Regions from separate parts of the Plantactinospora sp. B6F1 genome, predicted to be linked through region 3. Evidence: riboswitches for the same ligand, from Rfam matches in the RefSeq annotation. Region 3 holds a riboswitch; each other region holds the start of a gene.
The links. A riboswitch is a leader RNA that binds a small molecule or an ion and turns the genes downstream of it on or off. The one in region 3 is predicted to bind S-adenosylmethionine.
Positions count from the first base shown of each region.

Region 1 (9,570 bases), on a different contig from region 3:
CGGCGCTGCGGCCGGGAGGCCGACTACATCCGGGGGCTGGTCACCGAGGACAGGACGGCGGCGGTGAGCACGCTCGGCGCCAGCCTGGCCGACGTGGCGGCCGACGCGACCGCGCTCGGCCTGCGGGTGCACCTGCGTTCCGGCACCGTGCCGGCGCAGCCGCCCCGACACGTCGTACAGGCGATCTGTGACGCCGCCCGGGAGGCGTTGAACAACGTGGCCCGGCACGCCGGGACCGGCGAGGCGTGGCTCACGGTGGACTGGCACGACGAGGTGCTCGGGGTACGGGTCGTCGACCGTGGGGTCGGGTTCGACACCACCGCCACCGGTGCGGGGTTCGGGCTGCGCCGCTCCATCGTCGACCGGATGGCCGAGATCGGCGGGGAGGTGCGGCTCTTCTCCGAGCCCGGTCATGGCACCAGCGTCGAGCTGCTCTGGTCGGTGCCACCCCCGGCGGCCGCCGACGGGTAGCGGTGCAGCCCGTCCTCGCGGACCCGGTCGGCGAGGTCGAGTTTCGTGTACGTCGGCCGACCCGCCTCGCAGTATTTCGCCTTGACCCGGTCCAGGTACTGCCGGGCGGTCGCCGGCTGGATCCCGACCTTGCGGGCCGCGGCCGTCAGCGTCATCCCGGAGGCGTACGCGACCAGCACCGCCCGTTCCCGGGGTGCCAGCCTTGGCCGGTCCGGCCGCTCGTCACAGGACCAGGCGAAGGCCAGCTCGGGGGAGTGTGCGACGTCGCCCCGGGCGACGGTCCGGATCGCCTCGGCGAGGCTCGGCAGGTCGTGGTCCTTGGTGAGGTAGCCCGACGCGCCGGCCCGGATCACGTCCACGCCGTGCACCACGTGCGGTACCACGCTGACCACCAGCACCGGGCGGCCGGTGGCGACGAGTCGGCGTACGTTCTCGACCGGCGCCGACCCGTCCGCCAGCAGCAGGTCGAGGACGACGACGTCGGCCCGGCCGGGCTCGGTGTCGAGGAGCTGGTCGACGGTGGCAGCCGTGCCGAGCAGCCGCAGGTCGGGTACTGAGCCGAGCCAGGCGGCCATGCCGTCCAGCAGCATCCGGTCGTCGTCGACCACGGAGACCGAGATCACGGGCACGGGAGACGGCACCTACCTTCCGCCGGGGAGGGGACCCGGAACGTGGGACGGGTGGCGGGAGAAACCGGACGTTAGGTCCGGGTCGACCGGCTGTCAAGACGACACTTTTGCTCTCTGGCAGACGTCGATCACAGTCAGTGATGATCACGGGGGCCCGGGTTCACCGTGTGGGGCCAGACCCCGCCGCCCGGGATCTCGCCAGGAAGAGGGGACACCGCAATGACCAAATGGGTGAAGCCCGCCATCCAGTCCGCCGACTTCGCCGCCCAGCTCGGCTGCGCGTGCGCCTGTGGCGCGCTGGCCGGCGCCGGCTCCGGCCAGGCCCAGTAGCCACGTCCGACGGTTGACCGGGGGAGCCGCCCGACGGCGGCTCCCCCGGCGGGGAAGGGAGTGGTCATGCGGCTGTCGACGATGTGGAACTCGCTGGTCGTCCCGGACGACCTCGTCTATTTCCAGTGCCGGGACCGGTATCTGGTGGAGAATCCCGGCCTGGCCGCCTGGGCGGTGCTCACCGAGGACGAACTCGGGTTGCTGCGGGCGCTCGCCGGTGATGCCCCGCCGCCGGCCTGGGCCACCGGACCGACCGCGGCGGCGACCGAGCCGGGCGGGCGGACCGAACTCGAACGGGTGCTCGCCACCCTGGTGCTGAACTGGCTGGTCTACCTGCCGGGCCAGCAGCCCCGGGTCCGGCCGGCCGAACCCGCGCTGAAGATGGTCTACTACGCCATCACCGACGGCTGTAACCTGCGTTGCCCGTACTGCTACGCATCCTCCACCCGCAAGCTCCCCGGCGAACTGGAGCCGGCGGAGTCCCTCGACCTGGTGGACCAGATCGCGGACATGGGTGCGGAGCTGCTCATCCTGACCGGCGGCGAGCCGATGCTGCGCCGCGACTTCTTCGCCGTGGCCGACCACGCCCGCAGCCGTGGCCTGCGGGTCAACATGATCACCAATGGGACCCGGATCCGCGACGCCGCCACCGCCCGGCGGATCGCCGACACCTTCGCCAGCGTCACCGTCAGCCTGGACGGCGGCACCGCCGAGACGCACGAGAAGACCCGGGGCGAGGGCACCTTCGCGCAGACCGTACGCGGGCTGACCCTGCTCAACGCCGCCGGTGTCAAACCGGCGATCAACCACGTGGTGTCGCCGGAGAACCTGTCCGGGCTGGACGACCTGATGTCGTTCCTGGACGGGATCGAGTTCAGCAAGGTCCGGATGATGAACCACACCGGGATCGGCCGGGGCGCCTCCGACGGCGTCCACTTCGGCTGGGAGCACCACCTCGCGGTGCAGCGTTTCACCTGGACGAACCCGGTGGCCCGGAAGATCCTCACCGAGGGCCCGAAGGCGGTCAAGCCCTGCTCGATCCGGGCCAACTGCGGGCTCGGTGGCACCGAGATCTACATCAACTCGCTCGGCGACGTCTACCCCTGCAAGCTGGTCACCGGCCCGCTGCACAAGGCCGGCAACGTCCGGACCCAGCCGCTGCGCGAGGTCTTCGCCTCACCCGTCCTGGCCGACCTGCGGGCGAACAACGTCTTCGAGGGCGAGAACCTCGCCGACTGCCGGCGCTGCTACATCCGGGCGGCCTGCGGCGGCGGCTGCCGGGCGTACCACGCCGCCGAGTCCGGCTCGGTGAAGCGGAACAGCCGCGACCACTGCCGGATCCTCCGGCACTCGATGATCACCAACATCTGGCGCTCCACCGGTTTCGGCGGTGCCGACCTGCTGGAACGGGAGTCCGAGATGACCGTGCCCCGACTGGTCCGGGACGGCTCGGTGCACCCGGTGTACGACGACTGGCGCACCTGGTCCCCGCCCGCCGGGGCCCGCCGGTCGCTGCCGCTGCTGGTCACCGGAGCGGGAGGTGCCGCGTGACGGTCGGAATCAACCCCGAGATCGTCTGGGTCGACAACGAGGACGAGGTCCGGCTCTACAACCCTGACGACGGTGAGTTCCAGACGTTCAACGCGAGCGCCGCGCTGATCTGGCGGCGGCTCGCCGCCGGCAGTGACGTCGAGACCGTGATCCGCGAGCTGGCCGACGAGTTCGGCAGCGACGACGAGCGGGAACGCGACGTCATCGGCCGGGACGTCCGCGAGTTCGTCGCGCTGCTCCAGGCCCGCAACCTGCTCGGCACCCCCGAACCGGCGCCGGGCGGCGGGGACGGTGACCGGTGAGCGGAGCCGGCTTCGCCGATCTGGTCCGGGCGGCGCTGGCCGCCGGACGTACCGCCCGGGTGCCGGTCAGCGGCTCCAGCATGTTGCCGGCGCTGCAGGCCGGAACCGTCGTGGTCGAACCGGTCGAGTTCGACCGGCTCCGCCCCGGCGAGGTCGTCGCCTACCAGCACGGTGAGCGGATCGTCGTGCACCGGGTGGTCGTCTGGCGGCCGGACCACCTGCTGACGGCCGGCGACAACCTGCCGCTGTACGACCCACCGGTGCCCCGGGCGGCGGTACTCGGCCGGGTGCCGCAGGTCCCGGCGCGCGCCCCGGGTGCCCGGGACGGTACCGAAGCGGCGGTACCGCTCCCGGACGGCGTCACGCTCTGGCTGGCCGGGGCGGCGGCCTGGGCGGTACCGGAGACCGATCACCGGCTCCCGGCAGCGGGGGCCAGCCATTCGGCGACCCTGGTCCGGGTACGCCACCTCGCGGCCGGCTCCGCCCTCCCCGACCGGGTACGCCGGGCGCTCGACGCGCTCGACGCGCTCGGCGGGGTGACCGTCGGCATCTCCCCGGCGGCGGTACGACCGGTGGACGACCTGCGTACCGGGCTCGTCGGCCGGAGCCGCCCGGCCCGTCCGGTGGACCGGCTCGACATCGTGCTCGGCTGCCGGTTCGGGCGGCCCGCAGCACACCCGGCAGCCGGACCCGCCGAACGCGACACCGAACGCGACACCGAACGCGACACCAGACGCGACACCGCTTGGGGCGACGGGTGGGGCGCCGCTTGGGGCGACGGATGGGGCGACGGAAGTGACGGCGTCGAACCGGTGGTCGCCCCGGAGGACGTCGATCACCACCTGCGGACCGGCCCACCCCTGCGGGAGACCGGTCCGCAGGACGAGATCCGGATCGTCCTCGCCACGCTCGGCGTACCGCCGTCGGGGTTCTCGGCCGAGCCGGCGATCGGCGGTGCGCGATGAGCCCGGCGATCGTCGCGGCCGACCTGTGCAAGACGTACGCCGGTGCCGCGACCCCGGCCGTCGACGGGCTCAACTTCAGCGTGCCGCCCGGCCAGTCCGTCGGACTGCTCGGCCCGAACGGCGCAGGCAAGACCACCCTGCTCAAGATGGTCTGCGGCGCCTGCCCGCCCAGCTCCGGGCAGATCCTGGTGCACGGCCGCCGCCCCGACGCCGGCGCGAAGCGGGACGTGGCGGTGGTGCACCAGTCCGGACCCTTCGACATGATGCTGACGGTCCGGGACAACCTGAAGATCGCCGCCGCGTTCCGGGGCCTGTCCTGGCGAAGCGCCAGTTCCCGGGTCGAGGAGCTGCTCGGCGCCTTCGAGCTGACCGGCAGCGAGGAGCAGCTCGTCTTCACCCTCTCCGGCGGGCAGCGACGGCGGCTCCAGGTGGTCCGGGCCCTGCTGCGGGTGCCGAGGATCCTGCTGCTGGACGAGCCGTCGGCCGGGCTCGACGTCGAGGGGCGGCGCCGGGTCTGGGCCACCCTGGACGAGCTGCGGGCCCGGCACGAGCTGACCATCGTGTTGACCAGCCACTACCTCGACGAGGTGGAACGCAACACCGAGCGGGTACTGGTGATCCACCACGGCCGCCTGGTCCGGGACGGCAGCCCGGACCAGCTGCGGGACGAACGCGGCGAGGCACGGGCGCGGCTGCGTACCGGATCGGAGGATGCCTGGCCGGCGGTTGCCGCCGGTGCGCGACGGCTCGGCCTGGCGGCGGTCAGGGGCGGCGACGACATCATGCTCACCGGGCCGGACCTGCGGCAGCGGCTGCCCCGGCTGCTGGCCGAACTGGCCGAGCTGGAGATCCCCGTGCACAGCATGGAGCTGGCGACGGCATCGCTGGAGGACGCCTTCGTGGCGCTGACCCGATCGGAGGTGACGGCCCGGTGACCCCGACGGTCGGAGGTGACGGTCCGGTGACCCCGACGGTCGGAGGTGACGGCCCGGTGACCCCGACGGTCGGAGGTGACGGCCCGGTGACCCCGACGGTCGGAGGTGACGGCCCGGTGACCACACCCGGTCCGGTCGACCGGGACGCCGCCGCCCCACCGCCCTGGCAGGGCTCGGGGCTCACCGCGACGCTGCGGCGGGAGTGGCTGCTGCTCACCCGCAACCGCACCAACCTGCTGCTCGCGGTGGTGCCGACCGCCGTCTACATCGCGCTCTTCGCCACCTCGCTCACCGCGCTGGTCGGCGAGGTCAACTACCGGGGCCGGCCGGTCAGCTACCCGGACTTCGCGATCCCGGCGTTGATGTTCTCCTCGCTGTTGGCGGCCGCCACCACCTCGGGTACGGCGCTGTTCCAGGAGCGGATGAGCGGGATGGCGCTGGAACTGTGGTCGTACCCGCTGACCCGCCGGCAGTACGTCGCCGGCAAGCTGCTCGCCGGCTCCGCCCTGGTACTGGCCCAGACCGTCGCCGCGCTGGCGGTCTCGGCGGCTCTTTTCCGGGGCCGCTGGCCGACGGAGAGGTGGGTGGCGCTGCTCTGCGGGGCGCTGCTCGCCGCACTGGCCTTCAACGCGCTCTACCTGCTGCTCGCCACCCTGGTGCAGGACTTCCAGCGGTTCACCGTGCTGGTGAACGTGCTGGCCCCGGTGTTGCTTTTCGCCAGCCCGTCGTTCTATCCGATCGAGAACCTGGGGCCGGTGCAGCGGATCCTCGCCGCCGTCAACCCGGTCACCTACGGGGTCACCGCGCTGCGCGAGGCGCTGCTGCGCGGCTTCGCCGGCGCCTGGCCGTACTTCCTGCTGCTCGGGCTGGTCGGCGTGGTCGCGGTGGCCGGGGTGGGTCGGGCCCTGCTGCGGCAGTCCCGGGCGCTCTGAGCCGGCGCCCCGGACCGGGATCTTGCTCACACCGAAAACAGACCCGGGACAGCGGCCCCCCGGACCCGTAGACTGACGGCACAACTTCATACCTCATCCAGAGGGGCTGAGGGATACGGCCCGACGACGCCCCGGCAACCACTCCACGGCGGAGCAGGTGCCAAATCCGTCCCCGCCGCGCGGTGCGGCGCCAGGGAAAGATGAGAGGACGGCAGTCGCCATGACGTCGATCATCGACGCGACCCCCAGCCAGACCAGCCAGGTAACCCCCAACCCCGCCCGCGTGCTCGTCTGTCGCGGCTGCGGCACGGACTACCCGCTGGTGGCGCAGCACGCCTGTTACGAGTGTTTCGGCCCGCTGGAGGTCGGCTACGACGCCGCGACCCTGGCCCGGGTCACCCGGGCCGACATCGAGGCCGGCCCGAAGAACCTCTGGCGGTACGCCGCCCTGCTGCCGACCGGCCAGGACCCGAGCGCCCGGGTCACCCTCGACCCCGGGCTGACCCCGCTGGTCCCGGCGGCCGGCCTCGCCGCCGAGCTGGGCATCCGGGCACCGCTCTGGATCAAGGACGACAGCGCCAACCCCACCCACTCGTTCAAGGACCGGGTGGTGTCGGTGGCGCTGACCGCCGCCCGTGGTCTCGGCTTCACCCGGTTCGGTTGCGCCTCGACCGGCAACCTGGCGAACTCGGTCGCCGCGCACGCGGCCCGGGCCGGAGTACCGTCGATCGTCTTCATTCCCGGCGACCTGGAGCAGGGCAAGGTGGTGACCACCGCCGTCTACGACGGTGACGTGGTCGCCATCGACGGCTCGTACGACGACGTCAACCGGCTCTGCGGGGAGCTGGTCGAGACCGACGAGTTCGCCGACACCGCGTTCGTCAACGTCAACGTCCGGCCGTACTACGCCGAGGGGTCCAAGACGCTGGGCTACGAGGTCGCCGAGCAGCTGGGGTGGCGGATTCCCGAGCAGGTGGTGATCCCGATGGCCAGCGGTGAACTGCTGACCAAGATCGACAAGGCGTTCAGCGAGCTGGTCGAGATCGGTCTGGTCGAGGCGCCGGCCAACGGGTGGAAGGTCTTCGGCGCCCAGTCGGCCGGCTGTAACCCGATCGCCGCCGCGCTGCACGCCGACACCGACGTGATCACCCCGGTCCGGCCGACCGGGATCGCCAAGTCGCTCAACATCGGCGACCCGGCCGCCGGGCTCTACGCCCTGGAGGCGGTCCGCCGCACCGGCGGCTGGATGGACTACGCCGACGACGACGAGATCCGCGCCGGCATCCGGCAGTTGGCCCGCACCACCGGAGTCTTCGCCGAGACGGCCGGCGGGGTGACGGTCGCCGTGCTCGGCAAGCTGGTGGCGAGCGGCCGGCTGGACCCGGACGCCGAGACGGTGGTCTACAACACCGGCGAGGGACTCAAGACCCTCGACGCGGTGGCGGCGCTGGTCGGTCCGACGTACCGGGTCAAGCCGTCGCTGCGGGCGGCCCGCGAGGCCGGGCTGCTCGGCTGAATTTTTCTCGGGGAAATTTTCGGCACCGGCCCTGGCCTGCCCGGGCAGATGCACGTGCAACTTGCAGGTGAGGTCGTTCCGTGTCGCCGGGAGCACGCCGGGCCCGGCGGTACAGATGCGGTGCGTAGCTGCTGTTTTGCCACGGGTGACGAAAACGCACGGAGGAGGGCTTGACGCCTGCATCTGCACGACGCAAGATGCTCCATGCGGGAGGACGCACCGCCGTAGACTTTCAAAGCTCTAACGACCCAGCGCCGGAGGCGTTGTGCGGGCGTCCTCCCGACCAAATTCTTCCCGGCCGGGCCGACGCCGTCGCCCGGCCGTTCTGCGCGACGCGGCTCCCCTGACGCGCATTCGTCGAACGAACCCTGACCCGCATCCTTCGACGTCGATCAATCGAATTCCCCCGCCTAGCTCCCTCGATATTCGGTCGCGCCCGGCTCGGTCAACCGGCACCCTCGAGGACCATGGACATCGTGGTCACCCCACTGGACGTCGCCGACGTCGCCGCCACCGAGCGGGCGTACGAGATCGAGGCCGCCGCTAGGGCCGCCGACCAGCCGGACCTGCCCAGGCTCTCCCGGCAGCGCTTCTTCGCGGGACTCCGGCGCCCCTGGCCGGGCGACGACGACCGGCACGCACTGGGTCATCTCGACGGCGTGGCCGTGGGCTACCTCGGGATCTCGCTGCCGCAGCGGGAGAACCTGGAGAACGCCGGGCTGGTGCTCGCCGTCCACCCGGAGTACCGACGCCGGGGTGTCGGCCGCGCTCTCTACGAGTACGCGGTGCGGATCGTCCGGGAGGAGGGCCGCAAGCGGGTCATCGGCGAGGTGGCGACAACGAGCCCGGAGGCAGCCCCGACGGCGCCGGGCGACGCCTTCGCCGCCGCGATTGGCGCCAAGGCGGCGCTGGCCGACGTACGCCGCCGGCTCGACCTGACCACCCTCGACGACGCGGAACTCGACCGGCTGCTGGCCGAGGGTCTGGCCCGGGCCGAGGGCTACTCGGTCGTGCGCTGGCAGGGCCCGACCCCCGACGAGTACGCCGAGGACATCGCCTACCTCGACAGCCGCCTGATCAGCGACGCACCGCTCGGCGACCTCACCTGGGAGGCGGCCCGACCGGAGGTGACCCGGTTGCGGGAGATGGAGCAGGCGCACCAGGAGCGCGGCCACCACTGGTACAACAGCGCTGCCCGGCACGACGCGACCGGCACCCTGGTGGCCTGGACCGCGATCGGCATGAGCGCCGGCTGCGACTGGCACGGGTTCCAGCAGATCACCCTGGTCGAGCCGGCACACCGGGGACACCGCCTCGGCATCGTGATCAAGGTCGACAACCTCCGGCACATCCGGGAGCACGAGCCGGCGCTGCGGGTCCTCGACACCTTCAACGCCGCGGTGAACGGCCACATGATCTCGATCAACGAGGCGCTGGGATTCCGTGCGGTCGCCGGGATGAACAGCTGGCAGGCAACCCTCTGACCAGCGCCGCCCGCCCCGGGTGCGGAAGGCTGGGACCGGCCGGGCCGGTGCGGCATGATGGCGGGATGACGGAGACCCCGCACCCCCACTACGCCCGGCACGCCGACACCCTGGAACGGGCACTCACCGCGATCACCGAACGCTCCTACTGGTCCGCCTACCCGGAGTCACCCAGCCCTCGCGTCTACGGCGAGACCGCCGCCGCCGAGGGTGAGGCGGCGTTCCGGGCGTACCTGGGTGGCAAGTTCCCGCTCGACCAGCCCGGCACCGGCGACTGGGTCGGCACCGAGGCGAGCCCGTTCGGCATCGACCTCGGGGTGACCTACCCGCACGCCGACCCGGAGGTGCTGCTGGCCGCCGCCGCGGCCGCGCTGCCGGCCTGGCGGGACGCCGGGCCGCAGACCCGGGTCGGGGTCTGCCTGGAGATCCTCGCCCGGTTGCACGCCAACATCTTC
Region 1 is NZ_JBEEAC010000009.1:70,289-79,858, reverse strand. Features, by position in the region: gene ABNF97_RS14595 (ATP-binding protein) at 1-471, shown strand, start outside; gene ABNF97_RS14590 (response regulator) at 411-1,100, opposite strand; gene stsA (StsA family sactipeptide RiPP) at 1,320-1,430, shown strand; gene stsB (StsB family radical SAM/SPASM domain sactipeptide maturase) at 1,497-2,981, shown strand; gene ABNF97_RS14575 (PqqD family peptide modification chaperone) at 2,978-3,283, shown strand; gene ABNF97_RS14570 (S24/S26 family peptidase) at 3,280-4,248, shown strand; gene ABNF97_RS14565 (ABC transporter ATP-binding protein) at 4,245-5,183, shown strand; gene ABNF97_RS14560 (ABC transporter permease) at 5,180-6,115, shown strand; SAM riboswitch class I at 6,206-6,322, shown strand; gene thrC (threonine synthase) at 6,336-7,631, shown strand; gene ABNF97_RS14550 (GNAT family N-acetyltransferase) at 8,099-9,115, shown strand; gene paaN (phenylacetic acid degradation protein PaaN) at 9,181-9,570, shown strand, end outside.
Region 1: another riboswitch for S-adenosylmethionine. It lies ahead of thrC (threonine synthase); the one in region 3 lies ahead of ABNF97_RS20090 (GNAT family N-acetyltransferase).

Region 2 (9,570 bases), on a different contig from region 3:
GCTGGACATGGTCGACGCCGACCCGCTGCTCGGCTCTCCGCTGGCCGGAGCACCGGAGTACCTCGCCGCCGAGGTGGCGTACGCGGCTCGGGCCGAGGGGGCGCTGCACCTCGACGACGTGCTGACCCGGCGTACCCGGATCTCGTTCGAGACGGCGCACCGGGGCGCCGAGTCGGCCGAGCAGGCGGCCGAGATCATGGGCCGGGTGCTCGGCTGGGACGCCCCGGTCCGGGCCCGCGAGATCGAGCACTACCTGGCCCGGGTGCAGGCGGAACGGCAGTCGCAGCGGATGCCGGACGACGCCACCGCCGACGCGGCCCGGATGGGTGCGCCGGACGTCCGGGGTTTCGCGGCCGACCGGGGCGCCGGCCTGGACGGGGCGGAGTTGCCCGGCTGACCTGCCCGGTGGATACCGGCGACGGGACAGTGTCCACTATGGGCCTTGCGTTACCCTGCAACCGTGAAATCTCGATGCCGGCGGACCGGCGTGGTGCTGGTGGTGGTGGGCATAATCGCGACCACCGGGTGCGGACCGCAGGGCGGCGCCGCCGGCCCGCCCTCCGGTGCCGCCGGACCGGTGGCGACAACCGAACCCGCCGGGTCCGCGGACCCGGCGGACGCCGGCCCGGACGGTGGAGATCTGCCGACCGGCGTGGAGAACCTGTTGGTCAGCTTGACCCGCGTCGGTGGCCTTGACGGGCCCCTGCTGCGCAACCTGGTGGTGACCAAGTCCGGAGACTGGGTCTACATCGACATGGCAAAGGCGCAAACGACGACCCGGGGCGTGCTGACCGAGGCGCAGCACAGCGGGCTGTTGGCGCTGCTGGCCGATCCGGGGCTGACCACCGAGTCCGAGGTGCGACCGCTGAAGCGGGAGTGCGAGGACCGGGTTAAGCACTCGGTCACCGATGGGCGCTCCATCGTCGTCATGTGGTACTCCTGCGGGCCGGCACCGAAGATCGCCGGGGCGATCTACTCGCTGTTGTCGGAGGCGACTCCCTACTAGCGGAACATGTCCCGGAGGGGTGATCGGTGGCCGGACCGGGTCGGCTGAGGGCCGTGTCACTCCTGCTTGCCCAGTGGCTTCCAATGCCATCCGCTCCGCATCCCTCGCCGACTTCGTCGTCGTGATCACCCCTGGCACGCCCCGGTCCGACCACCACCGACCGCTCGACAAGGTGCACCAGGGCGAAGTCACCCGGCAGGAGGTCGGCGACCCTAGCCGCCGGCCGGGAGCACCTTGTCGGGGTTGAGCAGCCCGGTCGGGTCGAGCGCGTCCTTGATCGCCCGGTGCACCCGCAGGCCCACCGGCCCGATCTCCCGGGCCAGCCAGTCCCGCTTGAGCAGGCCGACCCCGTGCTCGCCGGTGCAGGTGCCGCCGAGCGAGAGACCGAGTTGCATGATCGCGTCGAACGCACGCCGGCCCCGCTCCAGGCTCGCCGGGTCGGCCCGGTCCACCACGATGTTCGGGTGCATGTTGCCGTCACCGGCGTGCCCGACCACGCCGATCGGCACGTCGTACTCGGCGGAGATCCGGGTGACGCCGTCGAGCAGCGCCGCCAACGCGTCCCGGGGTACCGCGACGTCGTCGATGACCAGCCCGCCGTTGCCGTCCGGATAGCTGGCGGCGGCGAACCGTTCCATCGCCGGGTGCGCCAGCCGGCGGGCCTGGAGCAGGGCGGCCGCCTCCTCCGCGTCGGTGGCCGCGAAGACCTCGTCGGCGCCGCTCGCGGTGCAGACCTCGGCCAGCACCGCCAGGTCGGCGGCGGCCCGGGTCCCGGTGTCGGCGGCGGCCAGCAGCAGCGCCTCGGCGTCGGTCCGCAACCCCATCGGCCGGTACGCCTCGATCGCGCCGAGATGGGTGCGGTCCAGCAGTTCCAGCAGGCTCGGGCTGAGTCCCCGGGCGGAGATCTCCCCGACCGCCCGGCCGGCGGCGGCGGTGGACGGGAAGACCGCGACCAGGGTCAGCGACTCCTCGGCGGCCGGGCGGAGCGAGACGGTCACCTCGGTGATCACCCCGAGGGTGCCCTCGGAGCCGACGAAGAGCCGGGTCAGGTCGTACCCGGCGACCCCCTTGGCGGTACGCCGTCCGGTGCGCAGTACCTCGCCGTCGGCCAGCACCACCTCCAGGCCGAGGACGTACTCGGTGGTGACGCCGTACTTGACGCAGCACATCCCACCCGCGTTGGTCGCCACGTTGCCGCCGATGGTGGACGACTCCCAGGAGCCGGGGTCGGGCGGATAGCGCAGGCCGTGCTTGGCGACGGCGGCGGCCAGCATCGCGTTGACCACCCCGGGCTGGACCACCGCGATCCGGTTCACCGGGTCGACCTCACGGATCTCGTCCATCAGCGCGGTGGAGAGCAGCACCGCCCCGTCGACCGCGTTGGCGGCCCCGGCCAGCCCGGTCCGGGCCCCCTGCGGCACCACCGGTACGCCGTGCGCGGCGGCGGCCCGGACCACGGCGACCACCTCCCCGGTGGTCCGGGGCCGGACCACCACGGCCGGCGTACCGGCAGCGCAGAGGTCCGCCTCGTCGCGTTGGTGGCCGCGGAGCAGGTCGGGGTCGGTCAGTACGGCGGACTCGCCGAGCGCCGCCCGCAGGTCGTCGAGAAGATCCGGCATGCCTGGGAGGCTAGTCGTCGACACGTACGCCGACCATGGTCGTTTTCGGCCGGCAGGGGAACACCTCGGACAACGGGGTCGAGGTGCACCGCGCGGTCCGGACGGGTTCGGCGGGTACGTCAGCGGGTAGTCCCCGCCATGCGCTCTGTCCGGACCACCGTGGCGAAAACGCCCGTGGAGCTGGATCGGGAGCGGATCGCCAAGCTGGCGAAGGAGCTTCGGAACCGGTCCCGGGCCACCATACGGGACCGCTGGTACGCCGTACGGTTCAACCTGATCCTGGCCCTCCAGGCCGCGGTGGCGGCCGCGCTGGCCTGGATCGGCTCGCACGAGTTCCTGGGCAACCCGTCGCCGGTCTTCGCACCGATCTCCGCGATCGGTACCCTCGCCTCCTCGGTCGGTCAGCGATTCCGCCGGACCGTCGAAATGATCTTTGGTATCGCGATCGGCATCGGCATCGGCGACGCGCTGGTCTACGGCGCCGGCAGCGGGCCGTGGCAGCTCGGTCTGATCGTCTTCCTGTCGATCGTGGTCACCATCTTCCTCGGCGGCGGCCCGGCCGTGATCAGCCAGGCGGCGGCCACCGCCGTGCTGATCGTGACCATCGAGGCGCCGCTGCGGGGCACCATCGAGTCTCCCCGGGTGATCGACGCGCTGATCGGCGGCTTCTCCGGGCTCGTGGTCCTCGCGCTGCTGCTGCCGCTGAACCCGTTGCGGGTGGTGGACCGGGCGGCCCGGCCGGCGCTGGGCCAACTCGCCGACGAACTCTCCGAGACCGCGGAGGCGCTGAAGGCTCGGGACGCGCCCCGGGCACAGGCCGCGCTGGACCGGCTCCGCCAGGTGGAGGCGCACCTTCAGGGCTTCGAGGAGGCGCTCAAGGGCGGCCGGGAGACCGCGCTGCTGGCACCGTTGCGCTGGCACCGCCGGGGCGCGCTGTTCCGGTACGTGGAGAGTTCCGAGTACATCGAACACGCCGTGCACAACAGCGGAACCCTGATCCGGCGGGCGGTCACCGCGCTGGAGGACGACGAGTCGATTCCGGAGGTGATGTCCAACGCGGTGGCGTCGCTTGCCGAGGCGGTACAGCTGCTGCGCAGGGAACTCGGGCAGGGCGTACGCCCGGACGCCGCCCGGGAGCAGGCGCTGCAGGCGATCGGCCAGGCCGGCCGGGCGTACGCCGAGGGGGTCGGGTTCTCCGGCAGCGTGGTGATCGCGCAGCTGCGTACCACCGGCAGTGACCTGCTCCGGGCCACCGGCATCGAGCGGCTGGAGGCGAACCAGCTCGTCCGCCGGGCGGCGGGCGGGCACGCCGACGCCGCCGTCACGGAGGCCGCCCAGCAGCCCGAATTCTCGTCGTCGGACCGGCCCGCCGAGCGCACCTCCTCGGACCCCGGCCGGGCCCGGTAGCCCGGCGATCGGACCCCGGCCCGGCCGGGTAGCCGGGACGGCCGGGTCAGCGGGGGGTCGACAGGGCGGTCAGCAGGCGGTCGACGTGTGCGGCGGTGCTGCCCAACCCGATGCTCGCGCGCAGCGCGGTCGGCGGCAGGTCCCGCCGTCCGCTCCGGGTGGCAGCCTCGGCGAGCAGCCGTCGGGCCAGCGGATGCGCGCAGAACAGCCCGTCTCGCAGCCCGATCTGCCAGTGCTGGGCGAGATCGGCCGCGACCGCCGCCGAGTCCCGGCCGGCGACCACGAACGACACGATGCCGACCCGGGGTGCGCTCGGGTCGAAGGTGCGCAGTTCGACCACGTCCGGCAGGGCGGCGAGCCCGGACCGCAGCCGGCCGAGCAGGGACTGCTCCTGCGCGTACAGCGCCTCGCGGTCCGCCTCGGCCAGGGCGACACAGACCGCGGCCAGCGCCACCGCGCCGAGCAGGTTGGGGGTGCCGGCCTCGTGCCGGGCGGGCCCGTCGACCCAGCGCACGTCGTGGGTGGCCGCCCCGACCCCGAGGGTCGCCCCGCCGCCGGCCAGGTACGGCGGTGCGGCGTCCAGCCAGTCCGCCCGTCCGGCCAGTACGCCGATCCCGAACGGCGCGTACAGCTTGTGTCCGGAAACGGCCACGTAGTCGACCGTCAGGGCGGCGATGTCCAGTTCGGCGTGCGGGGCGAGCTGGGCGGCGTCCAGTGCGATCCGAGCGCCGTACCGGTGGGCGATCCGGGCCAGCTCGGCGACCGGCCAGCACTCGCCGGTGACGTTGCTTGCCCCGGTCACCGCGACCAGGATCGGTGCGCCGCCGCCGCTGCCCCGGCGCAGTTCCCGCAGTGCCGCGTCGACCGCCCGGACGGCCTCCCCGGCCGAGCCGGGCACCGGCAACCGGACCGCACCGGCGGGCCAGGACAGCAGGTTGGCGTGGTGCTCGGCCGCGAAGGTCACCACCCGGGTGCCCGGCGGCAGTGCCCGGGACAGCAGGTTGAGCGCGTCCGTTGTGTTGCGGGTGAAGACGACGTGGTCGTCGGGGCGTACCCGGAGGAAGTCACCGACGTCCTGCCGGGCCCGCTCGTACGCCAGCGTGCTGCGCCGGGAGAGCGCTCCGGCGCCCCGGTGCACGCTGCCGTACCAGGGCAGCAGCTCGGCCACCGCGTCGGCGGCGGCTCGCGCGCAGGGCGCGGTGGCGGCGTAGTCGAGGTTGACCTGGCCCGGCACCCCGAGTACGCCGAGCGGACCGCTGGCGGTGCCCCCGGAGCCGACCACCGGCCCCGGTGCGGTCGGCGTCGCTACGCCGGCAGAGCGGGCGGGTGCGGGGAAGAGACCGGTGCTCATCGCGCATACCTCCGAAGGTCAGGGACCCCGGAGCGGGCGGGAACGGGGTCCGCGCTTGCCCGGTGCGGAACCGCACCAGGCCCGGTCATCACCCGGGGCACCCCACCGCGAACCTCGACGAGGGTTGCCGGCCAGCAAGCCGGGGCTTGGACGCTGGCACTCGTGACCTGCCGGGAAGCATAACCAAGCCGGATGCGGTCCGGCCAGGCTGTCCGGAGGAACTACGCTGATCGCATGGCCGACACCCCGCCCGGTGCGGCGGCACCCCAGCCGCCGTCGCCGACCCCGCCGTGGCCGACCGCCCCGGCGTGGCAACTCTCGCAGCCGGCAGGCAGCGTGCCGGAGGCGATGGGCGGTGCGCCGCACGGCAACGCGCCGCAGTCCGCAGACGGCGGACCGCAGCCGGCAGGCAACGCGCCGCAGCCGGCGGCGCCCGAGCGGCGGAGCCGGGCCCGCCTGCTGATCGCGATCGGGGCGATCACGCTCATCGTCGTCTGCGCGGTGCTGATGGCGTGGGAGCTCGTGTCGCCGGCCGGGGTCACGCCGCCGCTGATCGGGTTGGTCGCGGCGGCGCTGCCGGTGCCGGTGCTGGTCGCCTGCTTCCTCTGGCTCGACCGGTACGACCCGGAGCCGGTCAAGTATCTCGCCTTCTGCCTCGGCTGGGGCGCGGCGGTCTCCACCTACGCGGCGCTGCGCACCAACACGTTCGCGGCAGACACACTGGAGCTGCCCCTCCCGCTGGTCGGGGTGCTGGTCGCGCCCTTCATCGAGGAGCTGACCAAGGCGCTCGGGCCACTGCTGCTCCTGCTCTACCAGCGCCGCAAGTGGTCCGGGATCACCGACGGAATCGTCTACTGTGGCCTGTCGGCGGTCGGGTTCGCGATGGTCGAGAACATCCTCTACTTCGGCCTGCACGGCTATGCCGAGGGCGCCGACCAGTACGGCCCGGCCACGGGTGCGCAGAACGTCTTCGGGATCTTCATCCTGCGGGTCCTGATCAGCGGTTTCGCCCACCCGCTCTTCACCGCGATGACCGGCATCGGGCTGGGCATCGCCGTCCGGTCGGCCAGTCGCCCGATCCGGATCGTCGCCCCGCTCGCCGGCCTGCTGCTGGCGATGATCCTGCACGGCGCCTGGAACCTGGCCGCCACCCTCACCCAGCTCGCCGGAGAGCCGCTGATCCTGCTCTACAGCTACGTCGGGCTGATGGTGCCGATCTTCCTGGGCGTCGTCGGGCTGGCCGTCTGGGTCCGGAGCTGGGAGGGGCGGCTCACCCAGCGCCGGCTTCCCGAGTACGTGTCGACGGGTTGGCTCACCCCGCCCGAGCTGGCCGCGCTCGGCACCCTCGGGCGGCGACACGCGGCCGGCCGCTGGGCCCGGCGGGTCGCCGGTGACGAGGGTGTCAAGGCGATGCGGGCATTCCAGACCTCGGCGACCCGGCTCGCCCTGCTCCGCGACGGACTGGTGCGCGGGCTGGAGCGGCAGCCGGGGCGGCTGGCCCGGCAGGTCGACGAGGAACGCCGGCTGCTCGACGCGATCCAGGCGGCCCGCAGGGTCTTCGTGGGGCGCGATCCGCAGGCGCCGGCCGGAGTCTGGGACGGTTCCCGCTACCACCTGTCGTTCCCGGACGGCTCACGCCGCACCCTGCCGGCGCCGGCCGAGCCGGTGGTGCCGATCCCGGTCGTCCTGGTGGCGCCGCCGCGCCCGATGGTTCCGGTCAGGCCCGGTCATCCACCGCTACCCGGCTACCACGGCCCGTACGTCGGCCAACCGAGTCCGTACGCGGGCCCGCCAGCCCGGCACGCGGGCCCACCGAGTCCGTACGCGTGGCCACCGGCCCCGTACGCCGGGCCACCGAGTCCGTATGCCGGGCCACCGGCCCCGTACGCCGGGTCACGGTCCCCGGATGCCGGCCCGCCGGGTACGTACGACGGGTCGTCCACGCCCGGCTCCGGACCGGCCGGGCCCTGGCCGGGTCCGTACCACCGCTGAACTGCCTTCCGTCGACGGTCGGGAGGCGGAGCGGGGGCGGTTGTCAGTGGTGGCGGGTCACAGGTAGAGGCCGGTGGAGTCGGTCTCCACCCGCCGGGCGGCCACGGCGTGCACGTCGCGCTCGCGGAGCAGGACGTACTCCCGGCCGTGCAGCTCGACCTCGGAGCGGTCGTCCGGGTCGAACAGCACCCGGTCACCGGAGACGATGGAGCGCACGTTCGGACCGACACCCACCGCGGTCGCCCAGGCCAGTCGCCGGCCCATCGAGGCGGTCGCCGGGATGACGATGCCGGCGGTCGAGCGGCGCTCGCCCTCGCCGTTGTCCGCCCGGACCAGCACCCGGTCGTGTAGCAGGCGGATGGGCAGGCCGTTGTCGTTGGTTTCCTCGGCGGTCACGACGGAACGGTACCGTGTGCGGCCACCAGGCAGGTTGGGTGCCCGCCGCCCCGCCGGCCGCTCCGAGCCGGCCAGCGCCGGTGCCGCTACCGTAGGAGGGCCGATTCCGCCGTGGGAGGTGCGCTTGCGCCGTTTCGAGCAGCTACGAGCAAGGATCCGTCGCGCGTACTTGTCCGGGCGGTCGTCGAGTCCGGCCGGCGCGGTCGAGGCGGCGGAGGGCCACCCGGCGGCCGTGCCCGAGCCGGTGCCCGGGACGGCGCCGGTCGGGGGTGAACCGGCCCGGGAGGTGCACCCGTCGACGTCGAGCCGGGACGACGCGGACGTACCGCACGCGCTGCGGATCGCCGCCGCCTGGTCGTGGCGTCTGATCGTCATCGGTATCGTCGCCTGGGCGTTGCTGCGGGTGGTCGGCACCATCCGGATCGTGATCATCCCGCTGGCGATCGCCCTGCTGCTCTCCGCCCTGCTGGCCCCACTGGTCGGACTGCTGCTCCGGGCCCGCTTCCCCCGGTCCCTGGCCACCGCGCTGGTGCTGGTCGCCGGCCTGGCGGCGGTGGTGGGCACGCTCACCCTGGTGGTCAACGAGTTCATCCAGGGCGTACCCGACCTGAGTCGCAACGCCACCAGAGGTATCCGGCAGATACAGGAGTGGCTGAAGACCGGCCCGCTGCACATGTCCGACAACCAGCTCAACTCGTACATCGAGCAGGGCGAGAAGTGGATCAACGAGAACACCCAGTCGCTGACCAGCGGGGCGGTCTCCACGGCCGCGACCGTCGCCGAGTTGCTCACCGGGGCGCTGCTGGTGCTCTTCGCCACCTTCTTCTTCCTCCGCGACGGTGAGAAGATCTGGCGCTTCATGGTGCGGCTGCTTCCGTTGGCCGCCCGGTGGCGGGTCGACGACGCCGGTCGGGCCTCCTGGTCGACGCTGGTCGCGTACGTCCGGGCGACCGTACTCGTCGCGTTCATCGACGCGGTCGGGATCGGCATCTTCCTGGTGATCTTCGACGTCCCCTTCGCGTTCCCGCTGGCCGCGCTGGTCTTCCTCGGCGCGTTCATCCCGATCGTCGGCGCCACCCTCTCCGGCGCGGTGGCGGTGCTGGTCGCGCTGGTCGACAGTGGCTGGCTGCGGGCGCTGGTCATCCTCCTCGTGGTGATCGGGGTGCAGCAGGTGGAGGGGCACATCCTGCAACCGTTGATCATGGGCCGGGCGGTGGCGATCCATCCGCTCGCGGTGATCGTCGGTATCGCCGCCGGTGTGGTGCTGGCCGGCATCGTCGGCGCCCTGGTCTCGGTACCGCTGATCGCGGTCTTCAACACCGCGATCCGTCGACTGGCGCACCGCCGGCCGCCGGAGGTGCCGCCGGACGCCGTGGTGGTCGCCGCGAAGGCCCCGTGACCGCCCGGGCGGCTGGCCGTACCCGTCCGTTACGCCCGGCCGAGCCGCTCCAGCGCGCCCCGGGCGACCTCCGGCCGGGTGGTGTACCAGAACGGCGGCAGCGACTTCCGCAGGAACGCGCCGTACCCCCGGGCGGTCTCCAACCGGGAGTCGAGCACCGCCACCACGCCCTTGTCGCCGGTGGACCGGATCAGCCGGCCGACCCCCTGGGCGAGGCGGACGGCGGCGATCGGCACGCTCACCGAGGCGAAGCCCGAGCCGCCCGAAGCGTCCACGGCGGCGGCCCGGGCGGCCGCCAGCGGCTCGTCCGGGCGGGGGAACGGCAGCCGGTCGATCACCACGAGCTGGCAGGCGTCGCCGGGCACGTCCACGCCCTGCCAGAGCGACATCACCCCGAAGA
Region 2 is NZ_JBEEAC010000009.1:44,306-53,875, reverse strand. Features, by position in the region: gene ABNF97_RS14485 (glycerol-3-phosphate dehydrogenase/oxidase) at 1-397, shown strand, start outside; gene ABNF97_RS14480 (hypothetical protein) at 461-1,006, shown strand; gene ABNF97_RS14475 (FAD-binding oxidoreductase) at 1,219-2,625, opposite strand; gene ABNF97_RS14470 (FUSC family protein) at 2,785-4,032, shown strand; gene ABNF97_RS14465 (aminotransferase class V-fold PLP-dependent enzyme) at 4,079-5,383, opposite strand; SAM riboswitch class IV at 5,430-5,551, opposite strand; gene ABNF97_RS14460 (PrsW family intramembrane metalloprotease) at 5,732-7,375, shown strand; gene ABNF97_RS14455 (co-chaperone GroES) at 7,433-7,771, opposite strand; gene ABNF97_RS14450 (AI-2E family transporter) at 7,941-9,170, shown strand; gene ABNF97_RS14445 (ATP-dependent DNA helicase) at 9,200-9,570, opposite strand, start outside.
Region 2: another riboswitch for S-adenosylmethionine. It lies ahead of ABNF97_RS14465 (aminotransferase class V-fold PLP-dependent enzyme); the one in region 3 lies ahead of ABNF97_RS20090 (GNAT family N-acetyltransferase).

Region 3 (9,570 bases):
TGTAGGAGGTAACCATGCCAGCCGACCGTATCGACGCCGTCGTCAGTCTCGCGAAGCGCCGAGGCTTCGTCTTCCCGTCCAGCGAGATCTACGGGGGCACCCGGTCGGCCTGGGACTACGGCCCCCTCGGCGTCGAGCTGAAGGAGAACGTCCGGCGCCAGTGGTGGCGGACCATGGTGCAGCAGCGGGACGACATTGTCGGCCTCGACTCGGCCGTGATCCTCGCCCGGGACGTCTGGGCCGCCTCCGGCCACCTGGACGCCTTCGTCGACCCGCTGACCGAGTGCCAGTCGTGCCACCGGAGGTTCCGGGCGGACCACCTCGAGGAGGCGTACGCGGAGAGGCACGGCCACCCGCCGGCCTCGTTGACCGAGATGAACTGCCCGAACTGCGGCAACAAGGGCACCTTCACCGAGCCGCGGATGTTCAACGGCCTGATGAAGACCTACCTCGGCCCGGTGGAGAGCGAGGAGGGCCTGCACTACCTCCGGCCGGAGACCGCGCAGGGCATCTTCGTCAACTACAACAACGTGGCCGCCTCGGCCCGCAAGAGGCCGCCGTTCGGCATCGCGCAGGTCGGCAAGTCGTTCCGCAACGAGATCACCCCGGGCAACTTCATCTTCCGGACCAGGGAGTTCGAGCAGATGGAGATGGAGTTCTTCGTCGAGCCGGGCACCGACGAGGAATGGCACGAGTACTGGCTGCGCGAGCGCTGGAACTGGTATCTCGACCTTGGCATCTCCGAGGAGAACCTGCGGTTCTACGAGCACCCGCAGGAGAAGCTGTCGCACTATTCGAAGCGGACCGTCGACATCGAGTACCGGTTCCGGTTCGGCGGCACCGAGTTCTCCGAGCTGGAGGGCATCGCGAACCGCACCGACTTCGACCTTTCCACGCACAGCAAGCACTCCGGTGTCGATCTGTCCTACTTCGACCAGGAGAAGCAGCAGCGCTGGGTGCCGTACGTGATCGAGCCGGCCGCCGGGCTGACTCGCGCGGTGCTCGCCTTCCTGCTGGAGGCGTACGACGAGGACGAGGCTCCGAACACCAAGGGCGGGGTCGACAAGCGCACCGTCCTCCGCTTCGACCCCCGGCTCTCGCCGGTGAAGGTGGCCGTGCTGCCGCTCTCCCGCAACCCCTCCCTCTCGCCGAAGGCGAAGGACCTGGCCGCAGCGCTCCGCCGCCGCTGGGTGGTCGAGTTCGACGACTCGCAGGCGATCGGCCGCCGCTACCGCCGGCAGGACGAGATCGGCACCCCGTTCTGCGTCACGGTCGACTTCGACACCCTGGACGACAACGCCGTCACCGTCCGGGACCGGGACAGCATGACCCAGGAACGGGTCGGCCTGGACCAGGTCGAGCGCTACCTCCTGGAACGCCTCCCCGGCTGCTGAGGCTCCACCGGGCGAGCCCGTACCGCAGGCTGAGTTCGGGCAGCGGCTGCCGACGAGCAACACCGGTGCTAACTTCTGCGGTGAAGGTCATGAGTGCCAGCGCACAGCCCCGGCTTGCTGGCCGGCAACCCTCCGCTCGCGGGCGGGGTGCTCCGGGTGACGACCTGGCCGACGCAATTTGCCCGGTAAGCCGCCAGTCGAGGAGCTTGTCGCAGTGTCCCGTTCCGCCGTGCCCCGGTCCGTCGCCCCGACCGGCCCCGCAATCTTCAGCCCTGCCGGAGCCGGCGATGCCGGTCGCATCGCCGCGCTGCATGCCGACAGCTGGCGGCGGCACTATCGGGGCGCCTACGCCGACACGTATCTCGACGGCGATCTGCTCGGTGAACGCAGCAGGGTGTGGTCGGCGCGACTCGCTTCCCCCGCCGGCACCACCACGATCATCGCCGAACGTGACGGCTGTCTCGCGGGCTTCGTCCATGTGGTCTTCGACGCGGATCCGCGCTGGGGCAGCCTCATCGACAACCTCCACGTCGACCATTCGGAGCATCGCGCTGGCATCGGTACCGCGCTGATGGCCTACGCCGCCCGGGCGGTCCTCGCCGATGCCGGCTCTCCAGCGCTCTACCTGTGGGTGCTTGAGCAGAACGCTCGCGCACAGATGTTCTATCTGGCCTGCGGCGGCATCCGGGTCGAAACGGGCATCGTCGCTCCCCCCTGCGGCGACCCCGCCTTCCTCATCGGGACTCCTGGCAAGTACCGCATGGCCTGGCCGGACGCCCGACGCCTCGTCAGGGCTCTCCCCGGGGACGACCGTGGATAACGTGGGGGCTGTGTACCGGGACGGCGGGGGAGTGTGCCATGGCTGAGCTGTTGGCAGGGGGCGGTTCTCCCGGTGAAGGCGACAGGAACGGGCCCTTCCGCGCATCCCGCCCGCTGCACCTGGGCGGGCACGTGGTGTGGCCGCCGGTGGTACTTGCGCCGATGGCCGGGATCACGAATGTCGCCTTCCGGCGTCTCTGCCGGGAACAGGGCGGCGGCCTCTACGTCTGCGAGATGGTCACCACCCGGGCGCTGGTCGAGCGGAATCCGAAGACGCTCCGGATGATCGCCTTCGGCGGGGACGAGCGGCCGCGCAGCCTCCAGCTGTACGGGATCGACCCGGAGGTGACCGCGGCGGCGGTCCGGATGGTGGTCGAGGAGGACCTGGCCGACCACGTCGACCTGAACTTCGGCTGCCCGGTGCCGAAGGTCACCCGCAAGGGCGGTGGGGCGGCGCTGCCGTGGCGCCACCGGCTCTTCGCCCGGATCGTCCGGGCGGCGGTCGAGGCGGCCGCCCCGGCCGGGGTACCGGTGACGGTCAAGATGCGCAAGGGCATCGACGACGACCACCTGACGTACGTGGCCGCGGGGCTCGCCGCCCAGGAGGCCGGGGTGGCGGCGGTCGCCCTGCACGGGCGTACGGCCGCGCAGCGGTATTCGGGTACGGCGGACTGGGACGCGATCGGCACCCTGAAACAGGCGCTGGACGTGCCGGTGCTGGGCAACGGGGACATCTGGGAGGCCGACGACGCGCTGCGGATGCTGGCGCACACCGGGGCGGACGGTGTGGTCGTCGGCCGGGGCTGCCTCGGCCGGCCCTGGCTCTTCGCCGATCTGGCGGCGGCCTTCGACGGCCGCCCGGTGCGCCGGCTGCCCACCCTCGGCGAGGTCGCGGCGACCACGCGCCGGCACGCCGAACTGCTGGTCGAGTGGTTCGCCGGTGGCGACCGCCCGGACACCGCCGAGCGGGACGGCTGCGTCGACTTCCGCAAGCACGTCGCCTGGTATCTGAAGGGCTTCCCGGTCGGCGGCGAGCTGCGCCGGGCCCTGGCCATGGTGAACGGCCTGGCCGAGCTGGACGACCTGCTCGGCAAGCTCGACCCGGCCGAGCCGTTCCCGCCGGAGACGCTCGGCCAGCCCCGGGGTCGGACGAACTCGCCGGGCAAGGTTTTCCTGCCGGACGGCTGGCTGGCCGATCGGGACAGCGCCGAGGTGCCGGCCGGCGCCGAACTGGCCGACTCCGGCGGCTGAGCCGCGCCCGGTCGTGCCGGGCTGGTCGCGCTGGCGGGGCCGTGAGTGCCCGGGCCGGCGATCGGTAGCGGAAGCGGTGGACCGGGCCCGGGGCGGTCAGGCGATCGGTAGCGGCCGGTCGTCGGCGGGCGGCGGGCCGCTCCCCGGCGTCGACGTCGTCGACGCACCGGTGGCCTCCGCCGTCGATCCGGCGGACCGGGGCTCGGGTACGACCGGAGTACTGCCCGCCCACGGCACCTCCGGCGAGCGGTGGAAGGCGATCCCGGCCGTGCTCCAGCGCAGGCCGTGGCCGGCCAGCCGCCGCCGGAAGTCCGCCCAGTCCCGGGACCGCGCCGGCGACCAGCCCAGCTCGGCGATGGCCGGCAGTCGGGGGAAGGTCATGAACTCGATGTCGCCGACCGTGCGGACCGTCTCCGTCCAGAGTGGCGCCTCCACCCCGAGCACCGCCTCGGCCGGTACTCCGGCGAGATAGTCGCCGGGATCCCAGTCGTACGCGTCGCGGACCTCGACCAGCCCGGCCCAGTCCTTGCCCAGCGGGGTCGCCGCCGAGTACTTCATGTCGAGGTAGCTGCGGTTGCCGGGCGAGAGCAACACCTTGGCGCCGTTGCGCACCGCTTCGGCCACCACCGGGTCCTCGGTCGAGGTGCCCCAGTACTGGACGACCCGTCCGGTGCTGTGCTCGGCGACCGCGAGCTGGTGCCAGCCGAGCACCCGCTTGCCGTGTCCGGTGACGATCCGCTGGACCCGGTTCATGAACCGGGTGTAGGCGGCCCGGTCGAGGGTGAACGCCTCGTCGCCGCCGATGTGCAGGTAGCGGCCGGGGGTGAGCGCGGCGACCTCGCCGAGTACGTCGTCGATGAACCGGTACGTCCGCTCGTTGTCGACGGCGACCGCGCTGAACCCGACGTCGGTGCCGGTGTACTCCGGCGGCGCGACGCCGTCCGGGGCGAGTTCCCCGTACGCGTTCAACGCCGCGTTGGTGTGCCCGGGCAGGTCGATCTCGGGTACGACGGTGATGTGCCGGGCGGCCGCGTACGCGACGATCTCGGCGTACTGCTCCTTCGTGTAGTAGCCGCCGGGGCCGCCGTCCACCTCGGTGGAGCCGCCGACGCTGGCCAGTCGGGGCCAGGAGTCGATGGCGATCCGCCAGCCCTGGTCGTCGGTGAGGTGCAGGTGCAGGTGGTTGACCTTGTATCGGGCGAGGTGGTCGACGAAGCGCAGCACGTCCGGTACGGCGAAGAAGTGCCGGGCCACGTCGAGCATCGCGCCCCGGTAGCCGAACCGGGGGTGGTCGTCGATCGTTCCGCCGGGGATCGCCCACGGGCCGGGCTGCCGCCGGGCGGACTCGACCTTCGGTGGCAGCAACTGCCACAGCGTCTGCACCGCGTAGAAGAGGCCGGTGGCCGTGCGGGCCCGGGCCACCACGCCGGAGGGGCTGATCTCCAGGTGGTAGCCCTCGGCCGAGCCGGCGCCGCCGGGCTGTGGCGTGCGGGAACGGCCGGTTGCCCCGTCGTCGCCGGTCAGCAGCAGGGAGATCCCGCCGGGCCCGTCGGCCTGACCGGCGGTGACCACCGGTAGTGGGTAGCCGGTCGGGCGGCGCAGCAGCTCCGCCAGGTGTCGGCCGACCGCACTCGCCTCGGGGCCGGGGGTGGTCCGGATCGTCGTGCCGGGGGTCAGGATGAACTCCACCCCGGCGGCTGGCTCGACCCGGGCGGGGGCGGGAAGCACGTCGGTCAGCCGGGGCGGGGTGTCGGCGGGGGTGCGGGTGGACCGGGGCGGGAAGGTGGTAGGTCGCACGGCAGATCTCTCCGGGGGGAGCCGCAGGTGATTTCCGGGCAAATCTCATGAAACGTACGTACGAAATGGCGTCCTGTCAAGGGTTGGTCACCCTGTGGTACGAGTCCTTCGTCGTACCCGTCGACTGACCAAACGCCGGGCCGGGTCGGGATCCTTCCGTGACCGATCTTGCTCGTGGAATCGTTCCCACACAACCTCGCGAACACGTACAGCCTTCGCGACTGTGCGGATTGTCACCGAACGGTCCCAAGATGCCCACCGGTCGCTTAGCCTTCGCCCACCAGCAGCCGGCGGTTCCCGCTGGTACGGGCAACCGTCCCCTGGGTACGTAGAGAGCGGCTAAACCTTCGTTCAGTGTCGAACGGCGCACGTGGGAGGGTCCGTTGACAGCGCAGCAGACGGCGGGACAGAAGTACGTTTACGACTTCACCGAGGGCAACAAGGACCTGAAGGACCTGCTCGGTGGCAAGGGCGCGAACCTGGCCGAGATGACCAACCTCGGGCTGCCGGTTCCGCCGGGCTTCACCATCAGCACCGAAGCCTGCCAGGCGTACCTGAACAGCGGGACCCAACCCGCCGGGCTGGCCGACGAGATCGACGCGCACCTGGCCGCGCTGGAGAAGGGGATGGCCAGGCGGCTGGGCGACCCGGCCGACCCGCTGCTGGTCTCGGTCCGGTCCGGAGCCAAGTTCTCCATGCCCGGCATGATGGAGACGGTGCTGAACGTCGGGCTCAACGACGCGAGCGTGACCGGACTGGCCGCGCAGGCCGGCGGTAACGAGCGGTTCGCCTGGGACTCCTACCGCCGGCTCATCCAGATGTTCGGCAAGACCGTCTGCGACGTACCGGGTGAGCACTTCGCGCACGCCCTCGACGACGCCAAGCGGGCCAAGGGTAGCGAGAGTGACCTGGACCTCGACGCGGACGACCTCCGGGCGCTGGTCGACACGTACAAGACGATCTTCCGTAAGCACGCCGGCCGGGAGTTCCCGCAACAGCCCAGGGAGCAGCTCCAGCTCGCCATCAACGCGGTCTTCGAGTCCTGGAACGCCGAGCGGGCCGTGCTCTACCGGCGGCAGGAGCGGATCCCCGCCGACCTCGGCACCGCGGTCAACGTCGTGGCGATGGTCTTCGGCAACCTCGGCCCGGACTCCGGCACCGGGGTGGCGTTCACCCGCGACCCGGCCAGCGGCGCGCAGGGCATCTACGGCGACTACCTGGCCAACGCCCAGGGCGAGGACGTGGTGGCCGGGATCCGCAACACCGTCCCGCTGCAACAGCTCGAAGAACTGAACAAGCCGGCGTACGACGAGCTGCTGGCCATCATGGCCAAACTGGAGGGGCACTACCGCGACCTCTGCGACATCGAGTTCACCATCGAGCGCGGCAAGCTGTGGATGTTGCAGACCCGGGTCGGCAAGCGCACCGCCGCCGCCGCGTTCGTGATCGCCGCCCAACTCGTCGACGAGGGCCTGATCGACCTGGACGAGGCGCTGCACCGGGTCAACGGCGCCCAACTCGCCCAGCTGATGTTCCCCCGGTTCCGGCTCGACGGCGACCGGACCCCACTGGCCCGGGGTATCGGCGCATCCCCGGGCGCTGCCGTCGGAAAGGTGGTCTTCGAGGGGCGGCGGGCGGTCGAGCTGGCCGAGGCCGGCGAGGACGTCATCCTGGTCCGCCGGGAGACCAACCCGGACGACCTGCCCGGCATGATTGCCTCGCGCGGCATCCTCACCTCGCGCGGCGGCAAGACCAGCCACGCCGCCGTCGTCGCCCGGGGCATGGGCAAGACCTGCGTCTGCGGCGCCGACTCGCTCGACGTGGACGTCCGGCAGCGGCGGTTCACCGTGGACGGCCGGACGGTCTCCGAGGGGGACGTCGTCTCGATCGACGGCACCACCGGCAACGTCTACCTGGGCGAGGTGCCGGTCTGGCCCTCCGAGGTGGTGCGCTACTTCGAGGGGAGCGTGGACGGCGAGACCACGGACGATCCGCTGGTGGCCGCCGTACACCGGATCATGACGCACGCCGACGCCAAGCGGCGGCTGGGCGTCCGGGCGAACGCCGACACCGGCGGGGACGCGGCCCGGGCCCGGCGGTTCGGGGCCGAGGGGATCGGCCTGTGCCGCACCGAGCACATGTTCCTCGGTGACCGGCGAGAACTGGTCGAGCGGCTGATCCTGGCCCGGACCGACGGCGACCGGCAGGCGGCGCTGGCCGAGCTGCTTCCGTTGCAGCGTGCCGACTTCCTGGAGGTCTTCCGGGCGATGGACGGGCAGCCGGTGACCGTCCGGCTGATCGACCCGCCGCTGCACGAGTTCCTCCCCTCGCTGGAGGAGCTGGCCGTGCACGTCGCTGTCGCGCACGAGCGCGGCGAGGACGCCGCCCGGGACGAGGCGCTGCTCACCGCGGTACGTCGGATGCACGAGCAGAACCCGATGCTGGGTCTGCGCGGGGTCCGGCTCGGCCTGGTCATCCCGGGCCTGTTCGCCATGCAGGTGCGGGCGATCGTCGAGGCGGCCGTGGAGTGTGCCAGGGCCGGTGGCAACCCGAAGCCGGAGATCATGGTGCCGCTGGTCGGCGCGGTCCAGGAACTGGAGACGGTACGCACCGAGGCCGAAAAGATCATCGCGGATGTGACCCGGGAGCAGCCCGTCGAGGTGCTGATCGGCACGATGATCGAGGTGCCCCGGGCGGCGCTGACCGCCGGGCAGATCGCCGAGGCCGCCGAGTTCTTCTCCTTCGGCACCAACGACCTGACCCAGATGGGCTGGGGCTTCTCCCGGGACGACGTCGAGGGCGCCTTCTTCTGGCGCTATCTGGAGCTGGGCATCTTCGGCATCTCACCGTTCGAGTCGATCGACGCCGACGGGGTCGGCCGGCTGGTCCGGATCGCCACCGACGAGGGGCGGGCGGCTCGCCCCGGGCTCAAACTCGGGGTCTGCGGCGAACACGGCGGCGACCCCGACTCGGTGCACTTCTTCCACGACGTCGGCCTGGACTACGTCTCCTGCTCGCCGTTCCGGGTGCCGGTGGCCCGGCTGGAGGCCGGTCGGGCGGTGGTCGAGTCCACCGGCTCCGACAGCCGCTGACCCCCGGCACTCCCGCGCATCCTCCCGCGCTGGGCGCGGCTCCTCAGGACCGGCCGGGGGAGCGCCGGCCGCCGGGGTCGGACCAGAGGCCGGCCGGGAGGGAGGCCATCGGGGTACGGGTCGCCAGCGGCGCGTCCGGGTTGGTGACCGGCGGGATCGCGGTGGCCACCGCCGGCTGCCGGACGGCGTCCCAGAGCGCGCCGAGCCGCTGGGCGGCCGGCCGAGCCTCGGCGTGCAGCCGGGCGAACTCGGTCTCCGGGCGGACCACGGTGGTCAGGATCGCGTCCTCACCGGCCGGGTAGACGACCACGCACCCCTGCGCGCTCCGGACCACGGACTCCCGCAACGGCCCGTGCCCGGCCAGCTGCGCGAAGCGGCCACCGATCCCGAGCCCCGCCGCGGAGAGCGCGGCGACGTGGTGCGGGTCGATCCCGGACAGGTCGCTGGCGACCAGCAGGCCGTCCACGGCGGCCAGCACGGCACCCGATATCTCCGGCACCGCGCGCCGCAGCCGGTGCAGTTCGGCCAGCAGGGCGGCATCAGTGTTCACCGGTGACTGCTCCCTACTCGTTGCCCATCCCTCGGCGTTCGGACGTTTCGCTCCGGCCTGTGGCGTCCTGTCGCGCAACGTCGCCGGCACCTCGCGACCCGAGCGGTTACCTTCCGACTCCGGCACGCTACATCGAGCAAGCTCCCGGCGCCGTCCCGTGACCACCGGCGATCGTCCGGCAACTCTCGGCTGTTCGGCGGTTGCGTTCGGCAAAGCAGGTCAACCGGCTGGGGTGTCGGGCGTACGTTGCTGCGCCCGGGTCGGGGCCCCGGCGTAACCTGAGCGACACGCGAACGTCGCTTCCCTCGTACCGGAGGTGTGGCCCATGGGCAGCGTGTGGGAGAACCTGGTGGTGGATGCCGCCGATCCGGCCCGGCTCGCACGCTGGTGGGCCGAGGCGCTCGGCTACCGGATCGTCGCCGAACTACCGGACGAGGTGGAGATCCGCCGGGCCCCGGACGTACTGCCCGGCCTGGTCTTCGTGCCGGTTCCCGACGGCAAGGAGACGAAGAACCGGCTGCACATCGACCTCCGCCCGGCCGACCATGAGGCCGAGGTGGAGCGGCTGGTCAACATGGGAGCCCGGCACGTCGACGTCGGGCAGTCCTCGGAGCACACCTGGACCGTGCTGGCCGACCCCGAGGGCAACGAGTTCTGCGTGCTCGCC
Region 3 is NZ_JBEEAC010000015.1:99,120-108,689, forward strand. Features, by position in the region: gene ABNF97_RS20085 (glycine--tRNA ligase) at 15-1,394, shown strand; SAM riboswitch class IV at 1,480-1,593, shown strand; gene ABNF97_RS20090 (GNAT family N-acetyltransferase) at 1,609-2,214, shown strand; gene dusB (tRNA dihydrouridine synthase DusB) at 2,253-3,464, shown strand; gene ABNF97_RS20100 (beta-N-acetylhexosaminidase) at 3,561-5,261, opposite strand; gene ppdK (pyruvate, phosphate dikinase) at 5,645-8,353, shown strand; gene ABNF97_RS20110 (roadblock/LC7 domain-containing protein) at 8,397-8,903, opposite strand; gene ABNF97_RS20115 (VOC family protein) at 9,229-9,570, shown strand, end outside.